Linked DNA regions of Arthrobacter sp. ERGS1:01. Each later gene encodes a partner of the first gene's protein in a complex. Links are inferred from orthologs where the notes say so. Each region holds a gene or a part of one and is shown in the gene's direction. Other genes may lie near its edges. The genes, in order: tig and rpsG.

Region 1 (7,380 bases):
CTGGACCGCGGCGTGGTGCTGCCCACGGGCGGGGACCCCGTGCCCTTGGCCGTGTTCCTGGCGGTGGCCGTAGTGGTGACCCTGCTTCTCGGGGCGGGCGTGGGGAGCCAGGGTGCCCGGACCCTGCTGCCCCGAAACCTGCGCCGGGTGCTCCTGGGCGTGGCCATGGCGCTGCAACTGGCATCCTGCACCTTGTTCGTGGCGGCCCTGTTGGGCCAGTCCGGGCAGGGTGGCGCCCCCGTGGTGCGCGTTGACAGTTACGTAGTGCTGATGGGAAGCGGCTTTGCCGCCGCCATGGGACTGGTGCTGGCCCTGACCTTCAAACCCGACGAACAATGGACCTCCGCCGACGACGCCGCCCTGGCCCGGGCGCTGGAATCCGCGGCCGATCCCATGGCAGCCAACGACACGCTGGCCTACACGCTCCACCCGCGCAGCTCGGTGGTCATCATGATCCTGCTGGCCGGCGTGTTTCCCGGCGCGATCCTGAGCCTGGTCAGCGGCTGGTTCATGGCGGGCTTCCTCCTCGCGGCACTGCTGACCGTGGCCGCCCTGACCGCCACCGTCCACGTGGACCGCAGCCGCCTGATGGTCAAGCTGGCAGGGGTCCTGCCCGTGATCGTGGTGCCATGCACCGACGTCGACGCGGCCGTGTCCCTGGACATAGTTGCCCGCGACTACGGCGGCTGGGGCCTGCGCAAGCACGGCGGAAGCGAATCCTTCCTGGCCGCCTCGGGTGCCGCCGTCGTCGTGCGCGCCGGGCAGGCCGGCCGGGTCGTGGTGGGCGCGCCGAACCTGGACACCGCCGACGACCTGTCCGCGATCCTGAACCGCCGGGCCGGCAAGGGACCCGAGCGCCACTAGCCCCCACGTTTGGGTAGGCTTGTGTGGTCTGTACCCCAACAAATCTTTGAGAAGGACCACTCATGCGCGTTCACATTGCAACCGACCATGCCGGCATGGAGCTTAGCGCCCACCTCATCACCGCGCTGGCGGCCAAGGGGTACGAGATGATCGACCACGGGCCGCAGGCCTACGATGCCGAGGACGATTACCCGTCGTTCTGCATCAACGCGGCCTTGGCGGTCGTGGCGGACCAGGAAGCCGGCGTGGATGCGCTGGGCATCGTTTTGGGTGGTTCGGGCAATGGTGAGCAGATTGCCGCGAACAAGGTCAAGGGTGTACGTGCGGCGCTGGCCTGGAACCTGGATACGGCCAAGTTGGCCCGTGAGCACAACAACGCCAATGTGGTGGCCGTGGGCGGCCGCCAGCACAGCGTTGAGGAGGCCACCGAGCTGATCGAGGCGTTCCTGGCCGAGCCGTTCAGCGACGCCGAACGCCACGTGCGCCGCATCGGCAAGATCGCCACATACGAGACCACCGGCGTCGTAGTCGAGTAAGCAATGCCCGAGGGACATTCCGTGCACCGGCTGGCCCGCCAGTTCGGTGACGTTTTTGGGGCGGCAACGCTGGCGGTGAGCAGCCCGCAGGGGAAGTTCGCCGCCGGCGCCGCCCTCCTCGATGGCCAGGTGCTCGAACACGCCCAGGCGCACGGCAAGCAAATGTTCCTGTACTTCTCGCACGACCACGTCCTGCGGGTGCACCTGGGCCTCTACGGCGCCTGGGATTTTGGCGGCGACTCCACCTTCACGGGAGCCTCGAGCATCGGTGCTCCGCGCCGGGTTGGCGAACAGGAAATCGCCGATGATTCCGGCACTGGGGGAGTGGGCGGGTACACGGGCCCGCCCGAGCCCAAGGGCGCCGTCCGCGTCCGCCTGGTCTCCGAGCACGGCTGGGCCGACCTTCGCGGCCCCACGGCCTGCGAGGTGCTGGCGCCCGCGGAGGCTGCGGCCGTGCGGGCCAAGCTGGGACCGGACCCCCTGATCAACGCCGCAGGCGACGCGGACGAGTTTGTGCGGCGCATCCGCAAGAGCGGCACCGGTATCGGCCTGCAGCTGATGAAGCAGGATGTCCTGGCGGGCGTGGGCAATGTGTACCGGGCGGAGGTCCTGTTCCGGCTCGGCCTGGACCCCCAGCTGCCGGGCACGTCCCTGTCCGCCGACGAGGCGCAGGCGCTGTGGGCCGACGTCGTCGCGCTCATGAACGACGGCGTCCGGGACGGCAGGATCATCACGACCGAACTCGCGGACCGCCCTTCCGGGCTCGGCATCGCCGTTGGCCGGGCCTCAGGGTGGCGGGACGACGGCGGCGGCAGACCGGGAACGGCGTCGAGCGTCAACAGGGAAGTCCCGGTGGAGGACGCCCACTATGTGTACAAACGCAACGGCCTGCCGTGCAGGCACTGCGGCACGGTCATCGCCATGGCGGAACTCGGCGGTCGCAAACTGTATTGGTGCCCGAGCTGCCAAGGCTGAACGCCGGTGATCGAGACACCGGTGATCGAGCTTGTCGAGATCTCGACAAGCTCGATCACCGGCATTAACAAGAAAATCCCCGGCCAACAGGCCGGGGATTTCCATTTATTTCGGAGGGGGCGACGGGAATCGAACCCGCGTAATCAGTTTGGAAGACTGAGGCTTTACCATTAAGCTACGCCCCCATGTTTCCCGGCTTTCGGCCGAACAACTCCTCGATACTAGCAACGCGCACGGCGCGCCGCAAATCGAACGGGACGCCCCGGCACGGCCCGCGCCGGGCGGGGGTAATTGTGCATCCACGAACTTTTGCCCGTAGACTGTTGCGGGCACTACGGGGCGTAGCGTAGTGGCTAGCGCGCCTGCTTTGGGAGCAGGAGACCGCAGGTTCGAGTCCTGTCGCCCCGACTCAGCATTATCCGGTTCACGTTTGGTCAGTGACTGCCCATGTGCTGGTGCCTAACATCCACCAACAGACCATCAGGAGTACCACGCTGTGAAGAGCGCTGTCGAAAACCTCACGCCCACTCGGGTAAAGCTCAATGTTGAGGTTTCCTTTGAGGAATTGAAGCCCAGCATTGCCGAGGCTTATAAGACGATTGCCACACAGGTCCAGGTGCCTGGTTTCCGCAAGGGCAAGGTCCCCAACAAGCTGATCGATCAGCGCGTTGGCCGCGGCTACGTCTTGGAAACCGCCATCAACGAGGGCCTCAACGGCTGGTACCAGAACGCCGTTGTGGAAGCAGGCATCAGCCCGCTCAGCCGCCCCGAGGTTGAAATCACCGAAGTTCCGGACCCCACCGCCACCGACGGCGAACTGAAGTTCCACGTCGAGATCGACATCCGTCCGGAAATCGAACTGCCCGACTACGCCGGCATCGCCGTCGAGGTCGAAGCCGTTGAGGCAACCGACGCCGACACCGACAAGGCACTCGACGAGCTGCGCGGCCGCTTCGGCACGCTCAAGCCCGTTGACCGCCCCGCCGCCGACGGTGACTTCCTCACCATCAACATTGCCGCCAAGATCGACGGCGAAGAGGTTGACTCCGCGTCCGACCTGTCCTACCAGATCGGTGCGGGCAACATGCTCGACGGCCTGGACGAGGCAGCAACCGGCCTCTCCGCCGGCGAAGAAGCCATCTTCGAGACCAAGCTGGCCGGCGGCGAGCACGCCGGCGAAGCCGCACAGGTCACCGTGAAGGTCACCGCCGTCAAGGAGCGCGAGCTTCCCGAGGCAAACGACGACTTCGCCCAGCTGGCTTCCGAGTTCGACACCATCGCCGAACTCCGCGAGGACCTGGCCAAGCAGGCCGCCGACTCCAAGATCGTCGAGCAGGGTGTCGAGGCCCGCGACAAGGTCCTGGACAAGCTCGTTGAGCTCGTCGAGGTTCCGGTTCCGGATTCCGTGGTTGCCGAGCAGCTCGAGCAGCACTTCCGCCCGGAGAACTCCCACGGCGCCGAGGAGCACGACACCGAGGAGCACCGCGCCGAGGTCAAGGAAAACACCGAGCGTGCGTTCCGCAACGAGATCATCCTCGACGCTGTTGCCGAGAAGGAAGAAATCGGTGTCAGCCAGGCCGAGCTGATCGACTACATCGTCTCCTCCGCCAGCCAGTACGGCATGGACCCGAACCAGTTCGCGCAGATGCTCGACTCCTCGGGCCAGGTCAACATGATCGTTGGCGAAGTCCGCCGCCGCAAGGCACTGGCCGCCGTCCTGGCCAAGGCCGCCGTCAAGGACACCACCGGTGCCGACGTCGACCTGACCGACTTCGTCTCGGTTGCTTCAGAGGAAGAAGAAGTTGTCGCCGGCGAGGATGAGGTCATCGAGCCCACCGCAGTCGTGGATCCGGGCGAGGCCCGCATCTAATTTCCCCTCACAGGGAAAGCATGAACCACACCGTTGCCGGTTCCCCCCACGGGGAGCCGGCAACGGCTTTTTTGTGCCCAATTCACGGCGGGTCCGCGGCGGGACGCCATCCGTGCGCCGTCAGCGAACAGTACGGTTTTGCGAAACAAATCCGGGCCAAAAACGGCTACTGTCCAAGTAGTGAAGATTAGTGATGAGCCGCATTGGGCTGGGCGTTCCGGAAATTGCCGGACACGGTCATAGCCCAACGGATCGCACGAAGGAGAGGTAAGTCCACCATGGCACAGCACACCACACCGACGATGGCCAGCGCGGATCCGTCAGGTCAGGATCAGTACATCTACAACCGCCTGCTCAAGGAGCGCATCATCTGGCTGGGCTCGGAAGTCCGCGATGACAACGCCAACCTCATCTGCTCCCAGCTCCTGCTGCTCTCGGCAGAGGACCCGGAAAAAGACATCTACCTTTACATCAACTCTCCCGGCGGCTCCGTCACCGCCGGCATGGCCATCTACGACACCATGGAGTTCATCCCGAACGACGTCGTCACGGTCGCCACCGGCCTGGCCGCCTCGATGGGCCAGTTCCTGCTCTCCTCCGGGACCAAGGGCAAGCGCTACGCCACCCCCAACGCCCGCATCCTGATGCACCAGCCCTCCGGCGGCATTGGTGGCACGGCGTCTGACATCAAGATCCAGGCCGAACTGATCCTGCACATGAAGAAGGTCATGGCCGAGCTGACTGCCGAACAGACCGGCCAGCCCGTGGAAACCATCCTGAAGGACAATGACCGCGACAAGTGGTTCACCGCCCAGGAAGCACTGGAATACGGCTTCTTCGACAAGATCAGCCGCCACGCAGGAACCGTTGCCGGCGGCGGCGGAACCAACGCCAAGTAACGCCACGCCAAACGAATTTTCAGGAGCAAACACAATGACTTACAACTTTGGCAGCACAGCTTTTGGCCACACCGCCGGCAACCTGCCCAGCAGCCGCTACGTCCTCCCGCAGTTCGAGGAACGTACGCCCTACGGTTTCAAACGCCAGGACCCGTACACGAAGCTCTTCGAGGACCGCATCATCTTCCTCGGCGTGCAGGTTGACGACGCTTCCGCCGATGACGTCATGGCCCAGTTGCTGGTCCTTGAGGCCACCGACCCGGACCGCGACATCACCATGTACATCAATTCCCCCGGCGGATCGTTCACGGCCATGACGGCCATCTACGACACCATGCAGTTCATCCGTCCGGAAATCCAGACCGTCTGCCTGGGCATGGCGGCCTCCGCGGCCGCCGTGCTGCTGGCGGCCGGTGCTCCCGGCAAGCGCCTTGCACTGCCCAACAGCACGGTCATGATCCACCAGCCGTCGCTTTCGAGCGGCCAGGGTGGCCAGGCCTCCGACCTGGAAATCCAGGCCCGCGAGGTGCTGCGCATGCGCGAGTGGCTGGAGCAGACCTGGTCCAAGCACTCCAACCGTTCCGTCGAGGAGGTCCGCGCCGACATTGAGCGCGACAAGTTCCTCACCGCGGCCGAGGCGCTCGACTACGGCCTGGTCGACGAGGTCCTGAACTCCCGCAAGATCAAGCCGGCAGCCATCTCCCGCTAAGCAAAGCGGATTCCACGCCGGGGCGGCGCAGCATTTGTGCGCGGTCCCGGCGTTTGGCTTCCCGATATTGTCACCGGGTTGCCTTAGAGTATATGTAGTATGCGAAACGCGGCCGGCATGGCCGTTCCATTGGAATTATTGGCATGAATAACGGTCCGGGCACCCGCCCGGGTTGTTAATGGAAGGATGCACCCATGGCCAGGATGGGCGAAAGCACCGATCTGCTGAAGTGTTCCTTCTGCGGCAAGAGCCAAAAGCAGGTCCGCAAACTCATTGCCGGACCCGGTGTGTACATTTGCGATGAATGCATTGAACTGTGCAATGAAATCATCGACGAGGAACTGGCCGAGGTAGCCGACCTCGACGCCTTTGAACTGCCCAAGCCGCGGGAAATCTTCGACTTCCTGCAGGAGTACGTCATTGGCCAGGAACCGGCCAAGCGCTCCCTCGCGGTTGCCGTGTACAACCATTACAAGCGCATCCAGTCCGGCCACGCCGTGAAGTCCACCACCCTGGCCGGCGGCGTCCACGACGAGGTCGAGATCGCCAAGTCCAACATCTTGTTGGTGGGCCCCACAGGTTGCGGCAAGACCTACCTGGCCCAAACCCTGGCCCGCCGCCTGAACGTGCCGTTCGCCGTCGCCGATGCCACAGCGCTCACGGAGGCCGGCTATGTCGGTGAGGACGTGGAGAACATCCTCCTCAAGCTCATCCAGGCCGCCGACTTCGACGTCAAGAAGGCCGAACAGGGCATCATCTACATTGACGAGATCGATAAGATCTCCCGCAAGTCCGAGAACCCCTCGATCACCCGTGACGTCTCCGGGGAGGGCGTGCAGCAGGCGCTGCTGAAAATCCTCGAGGGCACTGTCGCCTCGGTTCCGCCGCAGGGCGGCCGCAAGCACCCGCACCAGGAATTCATCCAGATCGACACGACCAACGTGCTGTTCATCGTGGCCGGCGCCTTTGCCGGACTCGAGGACATCATCGGCGCCCGTGCCGGCAAGAAGGGCATCGGCTTCGGCGCCCCGCTGAGCGCCATCAAGCAAACCGAGGCAAGCTACGCCGACGTCATGCCCGAGGACCTGCTCAAGTTCGGCCTGATCCCCGAATTCATCGGCCGGCTCCCGGTCATCACCACGGTGACCCAGCTGGACCGCTCCGCGCTGATCCAGATCCTGACCGAACCCAAGAACGCGCTGATCAAGCAGTACCAGAAGATGTTCTCGCTGGACGGTGTTGAACTTGAGTTCGACGACGGCGCCCTTGCCTCGATCGCCGACCTCGCCTTGGCGCGCGGCACGGGGGCGCGCGGCCTGCGCGCCATCCTCGAAGAGGTGCTGCTGCCCGTCATGTTCGACCTCCCCAGCCGCGAAGACATCTCCACCGTGGTCATTACCGCCGACGTCGTGAACAAGCTGGCCGAGCCCAGCCTGATTCCCCACGAAGTGGTCGCGAAACGCCGGAACAAGTCCGCCTGATTCGCTGTTGAACAAAAGGTGAGGGCAACGCCCCACGCGATTTGCA
Region 2 (7,355 bases), 1.3 Mb from region 1 along the record:
CACCCTTGGTGAACAAGGTTGTCTTGTCGGCGGGGGTGAGGTGGAAGTCCGTTGCCTGGTACGGGGAGGTGTCCACGAAGATGGTGCGCGAGGTTGCTTGCGGATCGTCCACGTAGGCGCTGTCGTGGGCGCTCATCATGGTGCCGAGCAACGACTTGGCAAGGGCGAGGTTGTCGCTGTCCGGGCTCCAATCATCCGTGCGGATGGTGGTTTGCCCGGAGAGCTTCACGCCCAGGGTGGGCCAGCGGGAGTCCTTGCCGTCCTGCCGGTCGAAGATGGACAGCGGATAGTTCGAAAGCAGCCCGCCGTCGACGCACACAATGTGGTCGTGGCTTGTGACCGCGGAATCTGCGGGCATCTGCCAGGGCCGGAAGAAGAACGGAATGGACGCCGAAGCCCTGATGGCGTCGGCCACCGGGATCTTGTCCGGGTCGATGCCAAGGAGCGGCTTGTAGTCCCAGGGCAGGCGCAGCATCAAGCCGCGTGAGACGTCGGAGACAATCACCACCAACCGGTACTGCTGTTCCGGGGGCAGTGCGCTCCCGGGGTCGTCGTCCTTCAGGTCCCCCCAGGTGTGGATGCCGTGGGCGGCCATGGTTGCCGAAATCCAGGTGTGCATGAACTCACCGGCGAACAGGCCCTCATGGATGAGCAGTCCCGAGACGTCGTCCAGTCCGGGGACGTGCTTGAGGAGCCCGGCCCGGTCCTCGAACCGGGAAAAGTCCAGCTGGTCCATGATGTCCTTCACCTGGCCGGCGGAGATGCCGGAGGCGAGGAAACCTGCCACGATGGCGCCGGCGGACGTGCCGGCAATTCGGTGGAATTCATAGGGATCGCTGTGTTCGGTGAGGGCCGTTACCGCGCCCACCAAACCGGAGCCTTTGACTCCGCCGCCTTCAAGAACTAGATCTGCATCGGCCATGACGCACCTGAGCTTTGCCTGTGTACCGCTCCACATAGGGGTGCTGGGCGGAGACCGGCGGGGTGTCCGCACGGCGTGGAGTACTTAGAGATTGCGCCCGGGGCCCCGTCCTGTCAAGGGGTTTGGGGCACGATTCGGTGCAAGGTGCCGCACCGTGGTAACGTAGTAGCTAATTGTTAGTGTGGCAGTGGATAAGAGTAATCACATTTGGCGCTTAGGCGGTAAAAGTGACTACGGGTCCGGGTTGTACGGTTCTTGTACAGCGAATGCCACATTTTTGCATGCCTAGGCGCTGTGAAGTCGCCAAGTCTGCGACTACCAGTAAAAGGCTCTTCCGCGGCGCATTGTTGGCCGGGGAAAGCGACACGAGAAGCATCTCGAGAAAACAACGGAGAACACGAAAGTGCCTACGATTAACCAGCTGGTCCGCAAGGGCCGGACACCCAAGGTCACAAAGACCAAGGCTCCCGCATTGAAGGGCAGCCCCATGCGTCGCGGCGTTTGCACGCGCGTTTACACCACCACCCCGAAGAAGCCGAACTCGGCTCTGCGTAAGGTTGCCCGCGTGCGCCTTAACGGTGGCGTGGAAGTTACCGCTTACATCCCCGGTGTAGGCCACAACCTCCAGGAGCACTCCATCGTGCTCGTTCGTGGAGGCCGTGTTAAGGACCTTCCCGGTGTTCGTTACAAGATCGTCCGTGGCGCATTGGATACCCAGGGCGTTAAGAACCGCAAGCAGGCTCGCAGCCGCTACGGTGCAAAGATGGAGAAGAAGTAATATGCCTCGCAAGGGTCCGGCCCCCAAGCGGCCGCTAGTTGTAGATCCCGTATACGGCTCCCCGTTGGTCACTCAGCTGATCAACAAGGTCCTCGTTGACGGTAAGAAGTCCACCGCAGAGCGCATCGTTTACGGCGCACTCGAGGGTGTACGCGAAAAGACCGGCGGCGATCCCGTTGCTGCTCTGAAGAAGGCCATGGAAAACATCAAGCCGAGCCTCGAGGTGAAGTCCCGCCGTGTTGGTGGCGCCACCTACCAGGTTCCGGTTGAGGTCAAGCCGGGCCGTCAGACTGCTCTGGCCCTGCGCTGGTTGGTTGGTTACTCGAAGGCTCGCCGCGAGAAGACCATGACCGAGCGTCTGCGCAACGAAGTTCTGGATGCCTCCAACGGCCTCGGTGCCGCTGTCAAGCGTCGCGAAGACACCCACAAGATGGCCGAGTCCAACAAGGCCTTCGCCCATTACCGCTGGTAACTAGAGCCTTACGATCGCTCGGCGGTGAACCCGCCGAGCGGTCGACCGCTCTTCTCTAGAAAAGGGAGAAAACGTGGCACAGGACGTGCTTACCGACCTTAACAAGGTCCGCAACATCGGCATCATGGCCCACATCGATGCTGGCAAGACCACTACGACTGAGCGCATCCTGTTCTACACGGGTGTGAACCACAAGATCGGCGAAACGCACGACGGTGCTTCGACGACTGACTGGATGGAGCAGGAAAAGGAACGCGGCATCACCATCACGTCTGCCGCCGTGACCTGCTTCTGGAACAAGAACCAGATCAACATCATCGACACCCCTGGCCACGTTGACTTCACGGTTGAGGTTGAGCGCTCCCTGCGTGTGCTCGATGGCGCCGTAGCCGTCTTTGATGGCAAGGAGGGTGTTGAGCCCCAGTCCGAGACCGTTTGGCGTCAGGCTGACAAGTACAACGTTCCGCGTATCTGCTTCGTCAACAAGATGGACAAGCTCGGTGCTGACTTCTACTTCACCGTAGACACCATCATCAACCGCTTGGGTGCCAAGCCGTTGGTCATGCAGCTGCCGATCGGCGTCGAGAGCGAATTCATCGGCGTCGTCGACCTGCTCACCATGAAGGCCTTCGTCTGGGCCGGTGACTCAAAGGGTGACGTCACCATGGGTGCCGCCTACGAAGTCCAGGAGATCCCCGCTGATCTTCAGGAAAAGGCTGAAGAGTACCGTGCGGCCCTCGTTGAGGCTGCCGCCGAGTCCTCCGAAGAACTCATGGAGAAGTACCTCGAGGGCGAAGAGCCTTCCATCGAGGAACTGAAGGCCGGCATCCGCAAGCTGACGGTCAACTCCGAGATCTACCCGGTCTTCTGTGGTTCCGCATTCAAGAACCGCGGCGTGCAGCCCATGCTCGACGCCGTTATCGACTTCCTGCCGAACCCCTTGGACGTTGGAGCGATGATCGGTCACGATCCCCGCGACGAGTCCATCGAGATCAAGCGCGAGCCGAGCGAAACCGAGCCGTTCTCGGCTTTGGCTTTCAAGATCGCAACGCACCCGTTCTTCGGCCAGTTGAACTTCATCCGCGTGTACTCCGGCAAGGTAACTTCCGGTACGCAGCTGCTGAACTCCACGAAGCAGAAGAAGGAACGTATTGGCAAGCTCTTCCAGATGCACGCCAACAAGGAAATGCCCGTAGATGAGATCCACGCAGGTCACATCTACGCAGTGATCGGCCTCAAGGACACCACCACCGGTGACACCTTGTGCGATCCGGCCAACCCGATCGTTCTCGAGTCGATGACCTTCCCCGAGCCCGTGATCTTCGTTGCCATTGAGCCGAAGACCAAGGGTGACCAGGAGAAGCTGTCCACGGCTATCCAGAAGCTCTCCGCTGAGGACCCGACGTTCACCGTCAACCTCAACGAGGACACCGGCCAGACCGAAATTGGCGGCATGGGCGAGCTCCACCTGGACATCCTGGTGGACCGCATGCGTCGCGAATTCAACGTTGAAGCCAACGTTGGCAAGCCGCAGGTTGCGTACCGCGAAACCATCAAGCGTGGCGTAGCCAAGCACGACTACACGCACAAGAAGCAGACCGGTGGTTCAGGTCAGTTCGCTAAGATCCAGATCGCCATTGAGCCCCTGGATACTGCCGAAGGTGCAATGTACGAGTTCGACAACAAGGTTACCGGTGGCCGTGTTCCTCGCGAATACATCCCCAGCGTTGACCAGGGCATCCAGTCCGCACTGCCTGACGGCGTGCTGGCCGGTTACCCGATGGTTGGCATCAAGGCCACGCTGCTTGACGGTGCGTCCCACGATGTTGACTCTTCCGAAATGGCCTTCAAGATCGCCGGTCGCATGGCGTTCAAGGAAGCCGCTCGGATGGCCAACCCGGTTCTGCTCGAACCGTTGATGGAAGTTGAAGTCCGCACCCCTGAGGAATACATGGGTGAAGTTATCGGTGACATCAACTCCCGTCGTGGTCAGATGCAGTCCATGGAGGACGCAAGCGGCGTCAAGGTCATCAAGGCCCTGGTTCCCCTGTCCGGCATGTTCGGCTACATCGGTGACCTGCGGTCCAAGACCCAGGGTCGTGCCGTGTACTCGATGAAGTTCGACAGCTACTCTGAGGTCCCGAAGGCAGTAGCCGACGAGATCATCCAGAAGGCCCGCGGCGAATAGTCGCACTTTTGCTTGGCGTCTGTTCCGGCCGTAGGCTGGAACAGACGCCGGCAGCTAGCAATTTCTTAAATATAAAAAGCCCCCAGTAGACTTACTACGGTTTTAGTGACGAAAAGCGTCGCTAGAGAGTAAGTCATCTGAAACGTTCTAGGAGGAACCCGTGGCAAAGGCAAAGTTCGAGCGGACCAAGCCGCACGTTAACATCGGCACCATCGGTCACGTTGACCATGGTAAGACCACGTTGACGGCTGCCATTTCCAAGGTACTGTACGACAAGTACCCGACACTCAACGAGCAGCGTGATTTCAGCTCCATCGACTCGGCTCCCGAGGAGAAGCAGCGCGGTATCACGATCAACATCTCCCACGTTGAGTACCAGACCGAGAAGCGCCACTACGCACACGTAGACGCCCCCGGTCACGCTGACTACATCAAGAACATGATCACCGGTGCTGCCCAGATGGACGGCGCTATCCTGGTGGTTGCTGCGACTGACGGCCCGATGGCCCAGACTCGCGAGCACGTTCTGTTGGCCCGCCAGGTTGGTGTCCCCTACCTGCTGGTCGCACTGAACAAGTCCGACATGGTTGATGACGAAGAACTTCTCGACCTGGTCGAGATGGAAGTTCGCGAACTGCTCTCCTCGCAGGGCTTCGACGGCGACGAGGCACCCGTTGTGCGCGTTTCCGGCCTGAAGGCTCTGGAAGGCGATCCCGTATGGGTCAAGTCCGTTGAGGACCTGATGGATGCAGTGGACAACAACGTTCCGGACCCGATCCGCGACAAGGACAAGCCGTTCCTGATGCCGGTTGAAGATGTCTTCACCATCACCGGTCGTGGAACTGTTGTGACGGGCCGCGCCGAGCGTGGAACCCTTCAGATCAACTCCGAGGTCGAGATCGTCGGTATCCGTCCGGTCCAGAAGACCACGGTTACCGGTATCGAAATGTTCCACAAGCAGCTCGACGAGGCATGGGCCGGCGAGAACTGTGGTCTGCTGCTGCGCGGTATCAAGCGCGAAGACGTAGAGCGTGGACAGGTCATCGTGAAGCCGGGTTCCATCACCCCGCACACCGACTTCGAAGCCAACGTCTACATCCTGGCCAAGGACGAGGGCGGGCGTCACAACCCGTTCTACTCGAACTACCGCCCGCAGTTCTACTTCCGCACCACGGATGTTACCGGCGTCATCACCCTGCCCGAGGGCACGGAAATGGTTATGCCTGGCGACAACACCGAAATGACTGTCGCGCTGATCCAGCCGATCGCCATGGAAGAAGGCCTCGGCTTCGCTATCCGCGAGGGTGGCCGCACCGTTGGTTCAGGCCGTGTCACCAAGATCATCAAGTAATTAATTACTTAGATCGCTAGGAAAGCCCCCCAGCTTCGGCTGGGGGGCTTTTCTGTGTCCAAGGTGGCGGCCGGGCCGGCGTTTTTCCGTCCGGCTATCCGTCCCGTCGGCCGCGGGCGGCCTCGGGTCCTCCTTTACGCCGGACTACAAAAAACGCCGGCCCGGCCTCATCCGTGGTCGAGCCCAATGGTCGACAGCCTAACTCCGCTCCCGGGCGAGTGCCTGGAACATCCGGAACGAGTCCTTGGGCGTGCGAGCCAGGGTGTCAAAGTCCACGTGGACCAGGCCAAATCGCTGCGAGTATCCGGCAGCCCACTCAAAGTTGTCCAGCAGGGACCACGCGTAGTAGCCGCGCAGGTCCAGGCCCTCGGCCCGGCCGCCGGGTTTGACGGCGTCGAGCGCGGCACTGAGGTGTTGGACCAGGTACTCCACCCGGCGGGAGTCGTGGACTGCGCCGTCAGGGGAGAGCGAATCCTCGAAACTGGCGCCGTTCTCGGTGATGTACACGGGCGGAAGGGCACTGCCGTACCTGTCCCGCATCTGGGCCAAGGCGGTGCCGAAGTGTGCCGGTGCCACGGGCCAGCCGAAACCCGTGGAGGGGTATTCCGGCCAATCAGCAAGGTGGAACGGCAGCTGTGCCATGGCCGGGGCTGAGCCGTCCGGATTTTCACCGCCACCGGCCCCGGCGCCCACCCGGGTGGGTGCATAGTAGTTCAGGCCGTAGAAATCCAGTGGCGCCGAGATCGCCGCAAGGTCGGCCGCCGGGACGTCCAATAGGGGTGCAAACATGTCGGCCACCAGCTCCGGCACTTGCGGATAGTGGCCCAGCAGTACGGGATCGGCAAAGATCCTGTTGTGCAGGATGTCAAAGAGCCCCGCATACGCGACGTCCTCGAGGTTATCCGGATCCGCCGGAACCACGGGGGAGTGGACGTTGGTGATTCCCACCCCGCCGCTCACCCCGGCACTCCGGAGCGCCTGGACCGCAAACCCGTGTGCCAGCAATTGGTGGTGGGCCGTGGGCAGCGCATCGAAAAGCAGGGACTTGCCGGGTGCATGGACGCCCAGGCCATAGCCGTTGAGCGTTACTGTCGCCGGCTCGTTGATGGTGACCCACTTGTCCACGCGGTCGCCAAGCCGGCCGCCCACCAGGGATGCGTAGTCGCCGAAGCGTTCGGCGGTGGCACGGTTCAGCCAGCCGCCCGCCTGCTCCAACGGCAGGGGAGTGTCCCAGTGGTACAGCGTGGCCATGGGTTTGATACCGGCGGCCAGCAAGGCGTCCACCAGATGGTCGTAAAAGTCCAGGCCCCGGGGGTTTGCGGCTCCCGCACCGTCGGGGACGATCCGGGGCCAGGCAATGGAGAACCTGTAGGCGTCGATGCCCAGGTCCTTCATGAGTGCCACATCCTCGGCCACCCGGTGGAAGTGGTCGCAGGCGATGTCGGCGGTGTCGCCGTTGAGGATGTTTCCCGGCCCCGCAGTGAAGGCGTCCCAGCCGCTGGGCCCGCGACCGGCGTCGTGCACGGCGCCCTCAATCTGGAAGGCCGCCGTCGCCACGCCCAACTCAAAGCCGGAGGGCAGCTCGGCTGCCAACCATCTGCCCAATTCCTCCGCCGTTGCCTTCATCGAACACCTTTCACTTGA

The links.
Region 2: the proteins of tig (region 1) and rpsG are in contact, whole or in part, in a crystal structure (PDB 3GTY), measured with the Thermotoga maritima proteins. The link is inferred for Arthrobacter sp. ERGS1:01 from one-to-one orthologs. Residues at the interface, in WP_004081061.1 of Thermotoga maritima: Glu122, Val124, Val129, Leu130, Tyr133, Glu188, Gly259, Ile262, Tyr263, Glu266, Ser270, Glu273, Gln274, Glu277, Arg308, Gln311, Ile312, Ser315, Tyr316, Glu325, Arg329, Arg336, Leu363, Phe366, Trp367, Arg373, Leu377, Arg381, Leu384, Glu387; in WP_004081843.1 of Thermotoga maritima: Lys34, Lys52, Lys55, Glu59, Arg62, Gln63, Glu66, Asn67, Lys69, Val71, Arg95, Ala109, Lys110, Lys111, Gly112, Arg113, Pro114, Glu117, Glu121, Ile124, Ala125, Tyr127, Asn128, Asn129, Thr130, Gly131, Lys135, Asp139, Arg142, Met143.

Annotation. Positions count from the first base shown.
Region 1 is NZ_CP012479.1:2,015,033-2,022,412, reverse strand. What follows is about bases 2,078-5,058. They hold tig (trigger factor), read left to right. Parts: upstream 2,078-2,871; coding sequence 2,872-4,245; downstream 4,246-5,058. Other genes in these bases: AL755_RS12985 (ATP-dependent Clp protease proteolytic subunit), read left to right, coding at 4,524-5,058; AL755_RS13005 (Fpg/Nei family DNA glycosylase), read left to right, coding at 2,078-2,375. Also shown: AL755_RS13015 (hypothetical protein), read left to right, coding at 1-864; AL755_RS13010 (ribose-5-phosphate isomerase), read left to right, coding at 927-1,400; more of AL755_RS13005, read left to right, coding at 1,404-2,077; more of AL755_RS12985, read left to right, coding at 5,059-5,144; AL755_RS12980 (ATP-dependent Clp protease proteolytic subunit), read left to right, coding at 5,179-5,853; ATP-dependent Clp protease ATP-binding subunit ClpX, read left to right, coding at 6,048-7,334. UniProt on the Bacillus subtilis protein: Involved in protein export. Acts as a chaperone by maintaining the newly synthesized protein in an open conformation. Functions as a peptidyl-prolyl cis-trans isomerase.
Region 2 is NZ_CP012479.1:3,269,254-3,276,608, reverse strand. What follows is about bases 481-3,436. They hold rpsG (30S ribosomal protein S7), read left to right. Parts: upstream 481-1,701; coding sequence 1,702-2,172; downstream 2,173-3,436. Other genes in these bases: fusA (elongation factor G), read left to right, coding at 2,246-3,436; rpsL (30S ribosomal protein S12), read left to right, coding at 1,326-1,700; AL755_RS18820 (patatin-like phospholipase family protein), read right to left, coding at 481-922. In the rest of the region: more of AL755_RS18820, read right to left, coding at 1-480; more of fusA, read left to right, coding at 3,437-4,360; tuf (elongation factor Tu), read left to right, coding at 4,521-5,711; AL755_RS18795 (GH1 family beta-glucosidase), read right to left, coding at 5,910-7,337; AL755_RS18790 (MFS transporter), read right to left, coding at 7,334-7,355.